Regions from separate parts of the Streptomyces sp. NPDC048696 genome, predicted to be linked through region 1. Evidence: predicted binding sites of a transcription regulator. Region 1 holds the regulator's gene; the other holds the start of a gene.
The links. Region 1 encodes HspR, which represses chaperone genes until heat shock. Its sites were predicted from a motif close to TTGAGNNNNNNNNNCTCAA; they were not measured.
Positions count from the first base shown of each region.

Region 2: lon (endopeptidase La) is a predicted target of HspR. The motif match lies at 4,196-4,214, and genes of this name have one in related genera.

Region 1 is NZ_JBICVJ010000003.1:217,298-223,203, reverse strand. It holds gene dnaK (molecular chaperone DnaK) at 1-535, shown strand, start outside; gene grpE (nucleotide exchange factor GrpE) at 535-1,182, shown strand; gene dnaJ (molecular chaperone DnaJ) at 1,213-2,394, shown strand; gene ACGFRG_RS07185 (heat shock protein transcriptional repressor HspR) at 2,397-2,843, shown strand; gene ACGFRG_RS07180 (hypothetical protein) at 2,926-3,180, opposite strand; partial or broken gene ACGFRG_RS07175 (hypothetical protein) at 3,338-3,640, opposite strand; gene ACGFRG_RS07170 (sigma-70 family RNA polymerase sigma factor) at 3,767-4,642, shown strand; gene ACGFRG_RS07165 (lactonase family protein) at 4,825-5,906, opposite strand, start outside.
Region 2 is NZ_JBICVJ010000014.1:52,445-58,350, reverse strand. It holds gene ACGFRG_RS27185 (lysozyme) at 1-804, shown strand, start outside; gene ACGFRG_RS27180 (trypsin-like serine peptidase) at 889-1,680, shown strand; gene lon (endopeptidase La) at 1,762-4,173, opposite strand; gene ACGFRG_RS27170 (GNAT family N-acetyltransferase) at 4,347-5,015, shown strand; gene ACGFRG_RS27165 (hypothetical protein) at 5,012-5,533, shown strand; gene ACGFRG_RS27160 (rhomboid-like protein) at 5,492-5,906, opposite strand, start outside.

The sequences.
Region 1 (5,906 bases):
CGAGGTCGCCTTCGACATCGACGCCAACGGCATCATGCACGTGACCGCGAAGGACCTGGGCACGGGCAAGGAGCAGAAGATGACCGTCACCGGCGGCTCCTCGCTGCCGAAGGACGAGGTCAACCGCATGCGCGAGGAGGCCGAGCAGTACGCGGAGGAGGACCACCGCCGCCGCGAGGCCGCCGAGTCCCGCAACCAGGGCGAGCAGCTGGTCTACCAGACCGAGAAGTTCCTCAAGGACAACGAGGACAAGGTCCCGGGCGATGTGAAGACCGAGGTCGAGACCGCCGTCACCGAGCTGAAGGACAAGCTCAAGGGCGAGGACACGGCCGAGATCCGCACCGCCACCGAGAAGCTCGCGGCCGTCTCCCAGAAGCTCGGCCAGGCGATGTACGCCGACGCCCAGGGTGCCGCCGGCGCCGCGGGTGCCGAGGGCGCCCACCAGGCCCAGTCCGCAAACAACGCAGACGACGTGGTCGACGCCGAGATCGTCGACGACGAGAAGCCGCACGACACGAAGGGCGGCGCCGCCTGATGACGGAGGAGACCCCGGGTTTCGAGGAGAAGCCCGACGTCCCCTCCGGCGCACAGGAAGACGCCGAGCCGAAGGCCGCCGACTCCTCCACCAAGGAGGGGAAGACGGCCCCGGCCGGGGACGCGGCCAAGGAGATCGCCCTGCAGGCCCAGCTGGACCAGGCCCAGACGGCGCTCGGTGAGCGCACCACGGACCTCCAGCGCCTTCAGGCCGAGTACCAGAACTACCGCCGCCGGGTCGAGCGGGACCGGGTCACGGTCAAGGAGATCGCGATCGCGGGCCTCCTGACCGAGCTGCTGCCCGTGCTCGACGACATCGGCCGGGCGCGCGAGCACGGCGAGCTGGTCGGCGGCTTCAAGTCGGTGGCCGAGTCGCTGGAGACGGTCGCCGCGAAGATGGGCCTCCAGCAGTTCGGCAAGGAGGGCGAGCCCTTCGACCCGACGATCCACGAGGCCCTGATGCACTCGTACGCGCCGGACGTCACCGAGACGACCTGCGTGGCGATCCTGCAGCCGGGCTACCGGATCGGCGAGCGCACCATCCGCCCCGCGCGGGTCGCCGTAGCCGAGCCCCAGCCGGGCGCGGCGAAGGACGGCAAGGAAGACAAGTCGGCAGACGAGGAGAGCGGTGGCCCCGAGAAGGGCTGACGCACGGATCGTCCGGGAGGAGGGACGTCGATGAGCACGAAGGACTTCGTCGAGAAGGACTACTACAAGGTTCTCGGCGTCCCCAAGGACGCCACCGAGGCCGAGATCAAGAAGGCGTACCGCAAGCTCGCCCGCGAGTTCCACCCGGACGCCAACAAGGGTGACGCCAAGGCGGAGGAGCGCTTCAAGGAGATCTCCGAGGCCAACGACATCCTCGGTGACGCGAAGAAGCGCAAGGAGTACGACGAGGCCCGCGCGCTGTTCGGCAACGGCGGCTTCCGGGCCGGTCCCGGCGCGGGCGGCGGCACCTTCAACTTCGACCTGGGCGACCTCTTCGGGGGCACCCAGGCCGGGGGCGGCGGTGGCGCCGGCGGCTTCGGCGGCGGGCTCGGCGACGTGTTCGGCGGCCTGTTCAACCGGGGCGGCACCACCGGTACCCGGACCCAGCCGCGGCGCGGCCAGGACCTGGAGTCCGAGGTGACGCTGAGCTTCACCGAGGCGGTCGACGGGGCCACGGTTCCGATCCGGCTCTCCAGCCAGGCCCCGTGCAAGGCCTGTTCGGGCACCGGCGACAAGAACGGCACGCCCCGGGTGTGCCCGACCTGCGTCGGCACCGGCCAGGTCTCGCGGGGCACCGGCGGCGGCTTCTCGCTCACCGACCCGTGCGTGGACTGCAAGGGCCGCGGCCTGATCGCGGAGAACCCGTGCGAGGTCTGCAAGGGCAGCGGGCGGGCCAAGTCGTCCAGGACCATGCAGGTCAGGATTCCGGCGGGCGTCTTCGACGGCCAGCGGATCCGGCTGCGCGGCAAGGGCGCGGCGGGCGAGCGCGGGGGCCCGGCGGGCGACCTGTATGTGGTCGTGCACGTCGACAGCCACCCGGTCTTCGGCCGCCGCGACGACAACCTCACCATCACCGTGCCCGTCACCTTCACGGAGGCGGCGCTCGGCGGCGAGGTGAAGGTGCCCACCCTCGGCGGGCCCCCGGTCACGCTGAAGCTGCCCGCCGGGACGCCCAACGGCCGTACGATGCGGGCGCGCGGCAAGGGCGCGGTCCGCAAGGACGGCTCGCGCGGCGATCTCCTGGTCACCGTCGAGGTCGTGGTGCCCAAGGATGTCGAGGGCAAGGCGCGCGAGGCCCTGGAAGCGTTCCGTGAGGCGACTGCGGACGACGATCCGCGGGCAGAACTGTTCCAGGCCGCGAAGGGAGCATGAGCATGGACGGCCGACGACGCAATCCGTACGAACTGACCGACGAATCGCCGGTGTACGTCATCTCGGTCGCCGCTCAGCTCTCCGGTCTGCACCCGCAGACCCTGCGGCAGTACGACCGCCTCGGCCTGGTCTCGCCCGACCGCACGGCCGGGCGCGGGCGCCGCTACTCGGCCCGTGACATCGAACTGCTGCGTACGGTGCAGCAGTTGTCGCAGGACGAGGGCATCAACCTGGCCGGTATCAAGCGCATCATCGAGCTGGAGAACCAGGTGGCCGCGCTCCAGCAGCGCGTCGCCGAGCTCTCGTCGGCGGTGGACGGGGCGGCGGCGGCCATGCGCCAGCGCGAGGCCCAGGTCCACGCGTCGTACCGGCGCGATCTGGTCCCGTACCAGGATGTGCAGCAGACCAGCGCGCTGGTGGTGTGGCGGCCCAAGCGGCCGTCGGACTGACAGCGCACGCAGAAACGACACAGCGGCCCGCACCCCGAAAGGGGCGCGGGCCGCTGTGGTGTTGATACGGGTCGCGGGCGGTTCAGTGGCCCGTGCCCTGCCAGATGCTCACCGCGAGCGCGGCGCACGAGGTGAGCGCGGCGACGGCGGGCAGCGGCCAGCGGCCGCGCTCCAGGGCGTCGATCCGGTCGTCGTGCTCACCCAGGGTCTTGTCGGTCTGGTCGGCGCGCTGGAGCAGGAGCGCCAAGTCGCCCCGGGTGGTGGCGAATCCGACCTCCACCGCGCGCCGCAGCCGTTCCAGTTCGATGGCCACTCCTTCGGCCTGGCCGCTGCTCACCACGGTGCCTCCCTCGGTAGGTGCCTGATCAGGACCGCGAGGCGGCGGGACGAGAGCCGGCCGCGGTACCAGTCCAGGAGGTCGACGCCGTAGTGGCGCAGCAGCGCCGCTTCCAGTGCCTCGGCGTTGTCGTCGACGTACACGCCGAGGCGCAGCCTTCCCCCAGGCCGAGCCCGGTGTCGCGGCCGTAGGCCGCCCAGATCGCCTCGACGTCGGGCCCGGACGCGCGGTGCCGGTCGAAGCGGCGGGACTGCTGCTCGCCGAGGAGGATCCGCAGCGAGGCGTACGGGTCGTCGCCGCCGAGCGCGCGCAGTCTGCGCGCGGTGTCGCGGTCGAACTCCTGCGGCAGTTCGAAGACCTCGCCGCCCAGCTCGAAGGCCCAGGCGCGGCCGAGCGCTTCGAGGCGCTGGGCGCGGGCCGCGTTGACCCGCGTGACGGGAGTGACAGGGGATGCGGCCATGGGACCTCCATGAAATGACCTGATCCGTAACGGAGTTGAGAGGAAAGGCGGCGTACCCGTGGGGCTGCGCAGCCGATACAGTCGGTGTCACCTCTTCGGGTGAGGCAGGGAATAGTGAACGTGGAAGTGGACGAGGGCGAACGGCTGGCGGAGCGGTTCGAGGCCAACCGCACCCACCTGCGGGCCGTCGCCTACCGGATCCTCGGCTCGCTGAGCGAGGCGGACGACGCCGTTCAGGAAGCCTGGCTGCGGCTCAGCCGCTCCGATGTCAGCGAGGTCAAGAACCTCGGCGGCTGGCTGACCACCGTCGTCGGACGGGTCTGCCTGGACATGCTGCGCTCGCGCGACTCACGCCGCGAGCTGCTGTACGACGAGCCGGTGCCCAGGCCCGCCACCGGATACGAGGAGCCGGGCGACCCCGAGCACGAGGTGCTGCTGGTCGACTCGGTGGGCCTGGCGATGCTGGTCGTGCTGAACACGCTGGCGCCCGCCGAGCGGATCGCGTTCGTGCTGCACGACATGTTCATGGTGCCGTTCGACGAGATCGCGCCCGTGGTGGGGCGCTCCACCGTCGCCACCCGGCAGCTGGCCAGCCGGGCGCGGCGCCGCGTGCAGGAGTCCGCGCCGGTGCCGGATGCCGATCTGGCCCGCCAGCGGGAGGTCGTGGACGCGTTCTTCGCCGCGTCGCGGGCGGGTGACTTCGACGCGCTGCTCGATCTGCTCGACCCGGATGTCGTGGTGCGGGCCGACCGGGCGACGGTCGAGGTCGGGGCGATGGGGGAGGTGCGGGGTGCGCTCGCCGTCGCGGGGACGTTCAAGGGGCGGGCCCATACCGCGCAACTCGCTTTGGTGGAGGGCTCGGTGGGGGCGGTCTGGGCTCCGTCCGGGTGCCTCAAGGTGGTTATCGGGTTCACGTTGGTGGGTGGGCGTATCGCCGAGATTTCCCTTCGGGCCGACCCGGAGCGGTTGCGTCGGCTGGACCTCGCGGTCCTGGCGGAGTAGGAGGACGCGTACGGCGTACTGCGTACGAAGTGCGGTCCACGGTCGGCGTTCGCGGGACGGCCGTGGACCGCGTCGCGCTTCGCTGAGAGTGCGCGAATCTCGTCTGCGGACCGTGCGTGGCTGGTCGCGCAGTTCCCCGCGCCCCTAAATGCCTGCGGGCATCAGATACATGCGTGCGGGCATCAGATCGCCACCAAGCCCTCCGACCCCGGGGCCAGACCGCCCATGCTCGGGGCCAGTACGCCCTGGCTCACCACGCGCGGCGGGTCGTCCTGGACGCCGAACCCGCGCAGGGGGGTCAGGCCGCCGCTCGCCTCGATCCGCCAGGCGGCGATCGTCATCTTGTTGCTGTACGGCGTGCCCTCGGCGTAGTTGGGCAGCCGGGGGTCGGCGATCTTCTCGTCGAACCCGGCGACTATCACGTACAGGTAGAGGCCGTCCTCGGTGATCGCCATGTCCTGCGTCGCGTGCTGGTCGCGGGAGGTGGCGATGTGGCCGTCCGGCGGGAACAGCGTGAGCTCGCCGGTCTCGCTGATGCGGTACCCGGCGATGGTGCCGCTCTGGGCGCTCGCCGCGTAGATCACGCTCGGGTCGAGCGTGCTGTTGGCGGTCCAGCAGGTGGTGGCCTCGGTGGTGTCGACCGAGCCGCTGATCACCTGGAGGGTGCCGTCCCGGTTGACCCGGTACGTGGACATCGAGCCCAGGAAGTTGCGGCCGCCGATGATCTCGGTGACCAGCAGGAAGTCGCCGTGGAAGGTGGCGGTGAAGGGCGCGGGGCCGTGCGAGTCGTTGCGTACGGGGGCGCCGGCGCGGCCGTACGCGTCGACGGGGAAGACGTCGATGACATTGGTCTGGCGCTCGGTGGCCACCAGCTGGGTGCCGTCGGGGGTGAAGGAGATCTGCGAGGGCCCGGCGGCGGGGCCTCCCACCAGGTACTGGAGGGAGCCCTCGACGGGCGTGAGCGTGCCGTCGTCGCCGACGGTGAAACCGGAGATCGCCCCGTCGCCCGCGTTCACCACGTACAGCAGATTGCCGTGCACGGTCAGGCTGACCGGGCGCGCGCCGCCGGACGGGACCCGGCTGATGTGGCGCAGCCGGTCGCCCTCGATGGCCAGCGAGGAGACCTCGCTGCTGCCCGCGTCGACGCAGAACAGGAACCGCTTGTCGTCGCTGAGGATCAGCGACGCCTGCGAGACCAGCGGGTCGGACGCGTCCTCCAGGTCGTAGCTGCGGCCGACGCCGATGCCGCCGGTCGGGTAGGTGC
Region 2 (5,906 bases), on a different contig from region 1:
ACGGCCCGCCGCGGCCCCCTCGCCGCGGCCGGAATCCTCCTCTCCGCACTCGTTCTGCTGCTGACCGCCCCCGGCACCGCCGGCGCGGCCCGGCCCCCCGCCCGTGGCACCGCCACCATGGGCATGGGCGTCGCGGCCCACGACGGCGTCGGCGGCCCGCCCGGCGACACCCTCGCCGTCCAGACCGAAGGCGTCGACACCAGCAGTCACAACGGCAACGTCGCCTGGTCCACGCTCTGGAACAGCGGGGTGAGGTGGGCCTATGTGAAGGCCACCGAGGGCACGTACTACACCAACCCGTACTTCGCGCAGCAGTACAACGGCTCGTACAACGTGGGGATGATCCGTGGCGCGTACCACTTCGCGACACCGGACACCACGGACGGCGCAACCCAGGCCGACTACTTCGTGGACCACGGCGGCGGCTGGTCGGGCGACGGCCGCACGCTGCCGGGCGCGCTGGACATCGAGTGGAACCCGTACGGCGCCGCCTGCTACGGGCTCTCGCAGGGCGAGATGGTCAGCTGGATCGCCGACTTCACGGGCGAGTACCGGGCCCGCACCGGCCGGGACGCGGTGATCTACACCGCCACCAGCTGGTGGACCCAGTGCACCGGGAACTCCGCCGCCTTCGGCTCCACCGACCCGCTGTGGATCGCCCGCTACAACACCACCCCGGGCACACTCCCGGCCGGCTGGGGCTACTACACGATGTGGCAGTACACCTCCTCCGGCCCGACGGTGGGCGACCACTCCCACTTCAACGGCGCGTACGACCGCCTACAGGCACTGGCAAACGGCTAGCCACGGTGCTGCGCCCCCCGGTGCGTCGACGCGCACCCGGGGGCCTCAGCGCATTCCGACCCGTCATACGACAGGATGGTCGCCATGCGCGTGATGCGAACGGTGTTGCGAGTCTCCGCCACGGGGATGCTCGCGCTGGTCACCGGATGCGGCTGGTCGGCGGCTTCGGCACCGCAGCCGGACCAGAGCGACGAGGTCCCGCCCGCGCCGGCCCCGCAGACCTCCGCCGGCGCGACCGCCGGGCTGCCGTCCGTGGGCGTGCTGGTCGACGGCGACCGGCACTGGTGCACCGCCAGCGTCGTCGCCAGCCCCAAGGGCAACGTGGTGGCGACCGCCGCGCACTGCGCCGACTCCGGGTCGGTCGGCTCGATGGAGTTCGCGCCCGCGTTCTCGGGGGCGGTGAAGGGCTCGTATCCGTACGGGACCTGGAAGGTCAAGGCCGTGCAGACCGACGACAAGTGGTCCAAGGACGGCGACGACGCCTACGACTACGCCTTCCTCACCCTGGAGCCGGACGCGCGCGGCCGCAGCGTCCAGAGCGTCGTCGGCGCCGCCGAGGCGGACTGGGCCTCGGGGCCCGAGCGCCGGGTGACCGTCGTCGGCTACCCGGCCGAGGACCACAACCCCGACAACCGGCCGATCTCCTGCACCACCGACAGCCGCCGGGACGGCGACAGGGCGAGCGACGTACGGATCGAGTGCGCCGGGTTCTGGACCGGCACCAGCGGCAGCCCGTGGCTCGCGGACTACCGCGGGCCCGGCCGCCTCGGCCACCTCATCGGCGTCCTCAGCGGCGGCGACACGGACGTCGAGTCGACGGCCGTGCTCTTCGACGCCCACGCGCGCGAGCTGTACGAGAAGGCCACGCGCGCGTAGTCGTACGAACGGGCCACGCGCGCGTGGTCGTCGCAAGCCGCACGACATTCACGCGCGCGTGGCCCGTCGCCGCCGGTCCGGTCAGGCCGCGACCGGCACCCGCACCTCCGCCGGGGCCAGCGCGATCTCAAGCACCTGGCGGACGTCGGTCACCGGGTGGACCTCCAGCTTCTCCAGGACCTCGGCCGGGACGTCGTCCAGGTCGGGCTCGTTGCGCTTGGGGATCACCACGGTCGTGATGCCCGCCCGGTGCGCGGCGAGCAGCTTCTGCTTCAGACCGCCGATCGGCAGCACCCGCCCGGTGAGCGACACCTCCCCGGTCATCGCCACATCCGTACGCACCAGACGCCCGCTGAGCAGCGACGCGAGCGCCGTCACCAGCGTGATGCCCGCGCTCGGGCCGTCCTTGGGGACCGCGCCCGCCGGGAAGTGGACGTGCACGCCCCGGTCCTTGAGATCGGCGACCGGCAGCTCCAGTTCGGCGCCGTGCGAGCGCAGGAAGCTCAGCGCGATCTGCGCCGACTCCTTCATCACGTCGCCCAGCTGACCCGTGAGGGTCAGGCCCGCCGCGCCCGTCTCCGGGTCGGCGAGGGACGCCTCGACGAACAGCACGTCGCCGCCCGCTCCGGTGACCGCGAGGCCGGTGGCCACGCCGGGCACCGAGGTGCGCCGCTCGGCCGGGTCCTGCGCGGACTCCGGGACGTGGTGCGGGCGCCCGATCAGCGCGCGCAGATCGTCGGGCGTGACGGTGAACGGCAGCTCGCGCTCGCCGCTCTCGTGCTGGGCCGCGGTCTTGCGCAGCAGCCGGGCGAGCGAGCGCTCCAGGTTCCGCACCCCCGCCTCGCGGGTGTACTCCCCGGCCAGCTTGCGCAGCGCCGCGTCGTCCAGGGACACCTCGCCCGGCTCCAGACCCGCCCGCTCCAGCTGGCGCGGGAGCAGGTGGTCGCGGGCGATGACGACCTTCTCGTCCTCGGTGTAGCCGTCGAGCCGGACCAGCTCCATCCGGTCGAGCAGCGCCTCCGGGATGGCCTCAAGGACGTTGGCGGTAGCCAGGAAGACGACGTCGCTGAGGTCGAGCTCGACCTCCAGGTAGTGATCGCGGAAGGTGTGGTTCTGCGCCGGGTCGAGGACTTCGAGCAGGGCCGCGGCCGGGTCGCCCCGGAAGTCGGAGCCGATCTTGTCGATCTCGTCGAGCAGCACCACCGGGTTCATCGACCCGGCCTCCTTGACGGCCCGCACGACACGGCCGGGCAGCGCGCCCACGTACGTACGCCGGTGGCCGCGGATCTCCGCCTCGTCGCGGACGCCGCCGAGGGCGACGCGGACGAACTTGCGGCCCATGGCGTGCGCCACGCTCTCGGCGACGCTCGTCTTGCCGACGCCGGGCGGGCCCACCAGCGCGAGCACCGCGCCCCCGCGCCGGCCGCCCACCACGCCGAGCCCGCGCTCGGCCCGCCGCTTGCGGACCGCCAGGTACTCGGTGATGCGCTCCTTCACGTCCCCCAGGCCCGCGTGCTCGGCGTCGAGCACCGCACGGGCGCCCTTGATGTCGTAGACGTCCTCTGTCCGCTCGTTCCACGGCAGTTCGAGGACGGTGTCCAGCCAGGTGCGGATCCAGGAGCCCTCCGGGGACTGGTCGCTGGACCGCTCCAGCTTGTCGACCTCCTTGAGGGCGGCCTCGCGCACCTTCTCGGGCAGGTCGGCGGCCTCCACGCGCGCGCGGTAGTCGTCGGACTCCTCGCCCTCCGACTCCCCGTTGAGTTCGCGCAGCTCCTTGCGGACGGCGTCGAGCTGACGGCGCAGCAGGAACTCGCGCTGCTGCTTGTCCACGCCTTCCTGTACGTCCTTGGCGATGGACTCGGCGACGTCCTGCTCGGCCAGGTGCTCACGCAGCAGCTCGGTGGCGAGCTTGAGGCGGGCGACCGGGTCGGCCGTCTCCAGGAGCTCGACCTTCTGGGCGGTGCTGAGGAACGGCGAGTAGCCGGAGTTGTCGGCGAGCGCCGAGACGTCCTCGATCTGCTGGACGCGGTCCACGATCTGCCAGGCGCCGCGCTTCTTCAGCCAGTCGGTGGCGAGCGCCTTGTACTCCTTCACCAACTCGGCGACCTGGCCCGGCAGGGGTTCGGGGGCGCTCTCGTCGATCGAGATCCCCTCGACCCACAGGGCCGCGCCGGGGCCGGTGGTGCCCGCGCCGATCCGTACCCGGCCGCGGCCGCGGATCAGGGCGCCGGGGTCGCCGTCGGAGAGCCGGCCGACCTGCTCGACGGTGCCGAGCACGCCGGTCGACGCGTAGGTCCCGTCGATGCGCGGGACGAGCAGCACCTTGGGCTTGCCCGCCGTGGTGCCCTCGGCCCGGGCGGCCGCCTGGGCGGCCTCGACGGCGGCCCGCACCTCGGTGTCGGACAGGTCGAGGGGCACCACCATCCCGGGCAGCACGACCTCGTCGTCGAGCGGCAGCACAGGCAGGGTGAGCGGTGCGGACGAGTGAGCCATGATCTCCCCTTCGGCAGTCAAGTTGAGCTATGCCGACTCAATGCATGTGAGCCCACGAATGTTCCCCAAGGGCTGTTCGCTCTGAGCGATCATCACTTGTAACAGACGCAGTAGCTAAATGACCATTACCCCTACGAGCATTACCGGACACACAAGCCACCGGAGGGGAACCCATGGAGTCGGAGCCGGAGTCGGTATCGGACGTCGTCGCGGCCTGGATCAAGGGCTGGGTCGTCTCGCGCGGCGCGGCCGAGCCCGTCGCCGAGCCCTGGGGCTGGACCATCGACGTCGGCCAGGTCAAGCACGTCAGTCGGCACGTGGTGCCGGAGCCGGACGAGGCGACCGTCCGCAAGCTGGTCGAGGCGACGTCCGCGCCCGCCACCTGGCTGAAGCTGTTCGCGCGGGACGACGTGGTCCGCCCGTGGCTCGGCCCCGGCTGGCAGGTCGACGAGCCCGGCTTCCTGATGACGCTGCCGCTGGCCCCGGCCCGTACCGAGGTCCCCAGCGGCTACACGCTCACCAGCTGGACCGCCGGCGGCGTCCTGCGCGTGCTCGTACGCACCGGGGCCGGGCACTTCGCCGCGCGCGGCCAGATCGCCGTCACCGGCACGAGTGCCGTCGCCGACCAGATCGAGACGGCGCCCGGCCACCAGCGCCGGGGCCTGGGCAGCCTGGTCATGCGCACCCTGCAGAACGCCGCCCTGGAGGCCGGTGCCACCACCGGCATCCTGGTCGGCACCCCGCAGGGGCAGGCGCTCTACGGCGCACTTGGCTGGACGACGCGCTCACCCATGGCGAGCCTGTACTTCGATCCGTCGGATCCGGCATCCTCGGGGGCATGAGCCCCAAGGTCACGCACCGGACGACCACCGGCCTGCTGCTGCTCACCGCGCTGTTCGCGGCGGCGGGCTGCGGCTCGTCCACCTCGTCCGCCGACAGCGGCGCCCCGCCGTCGCGGACCACACCGCCCCCGGCACTCTCCCCGTCCGCCCCGGCGCCCGCGTCCTCGCACGCGAAGCCGCCGTCCCAGGACGGGCAGCTGCTGAAGCTGGTGGTGAGCGGCGGCTTCGTGGGCCGCCACGACGAGCTCGTCGTCAAGGCGGACGGCGGCTACACCTCGACCAAGCGGGACGGCAAGACGGTCACGGGCCGCCTCACCCCCGCCGAACTCGCGGGGCTGCGCAGGACGCTGGCGGCCGCCGACTTCCCGCATCTGCCGCCGCGCCCCACCGGGCGCCCGGTCGCCGACGGGCTGATGTACCAGTTCACGTACGAGGGACATGTCGTGCTCGCCGACGAGATCCACCAGCCGCAGGCGCTACGGGACGTACGAGCCCACCTGCCCGTCGGGTACCGCTGACGGCTCCGGGACGGCGCCCGCCCGCCGGGCGCCCGCGCGGCGCAGGAACGGCCAGCACACCACGCCGACGAGCAGCGCCAGCGGATGGCCCCAGCTGGCCAGCGGATCCACCATGTCGAACAGGTCCTGCGTGATCAGCACCACCACCACGCCGAGCAGCGGCCAGCGCAGGACCGGCGGCAGCAGTCCGGCCAGCGCGCCCACGCTCGCCATCAGGCCGAAGCTGATGCCGTAGTCGAGGCGGTGCAGCGAGGAGTCCGGCAGCCGGCCGGCCATCACCGAGACACCGACCGGCACCTCGGTGGCCAGCGTCGCCACCACATGCCCGAGCAGGAAGACCCCGGCCGCGCGCACCCCGCCGACGCGGCGCTCA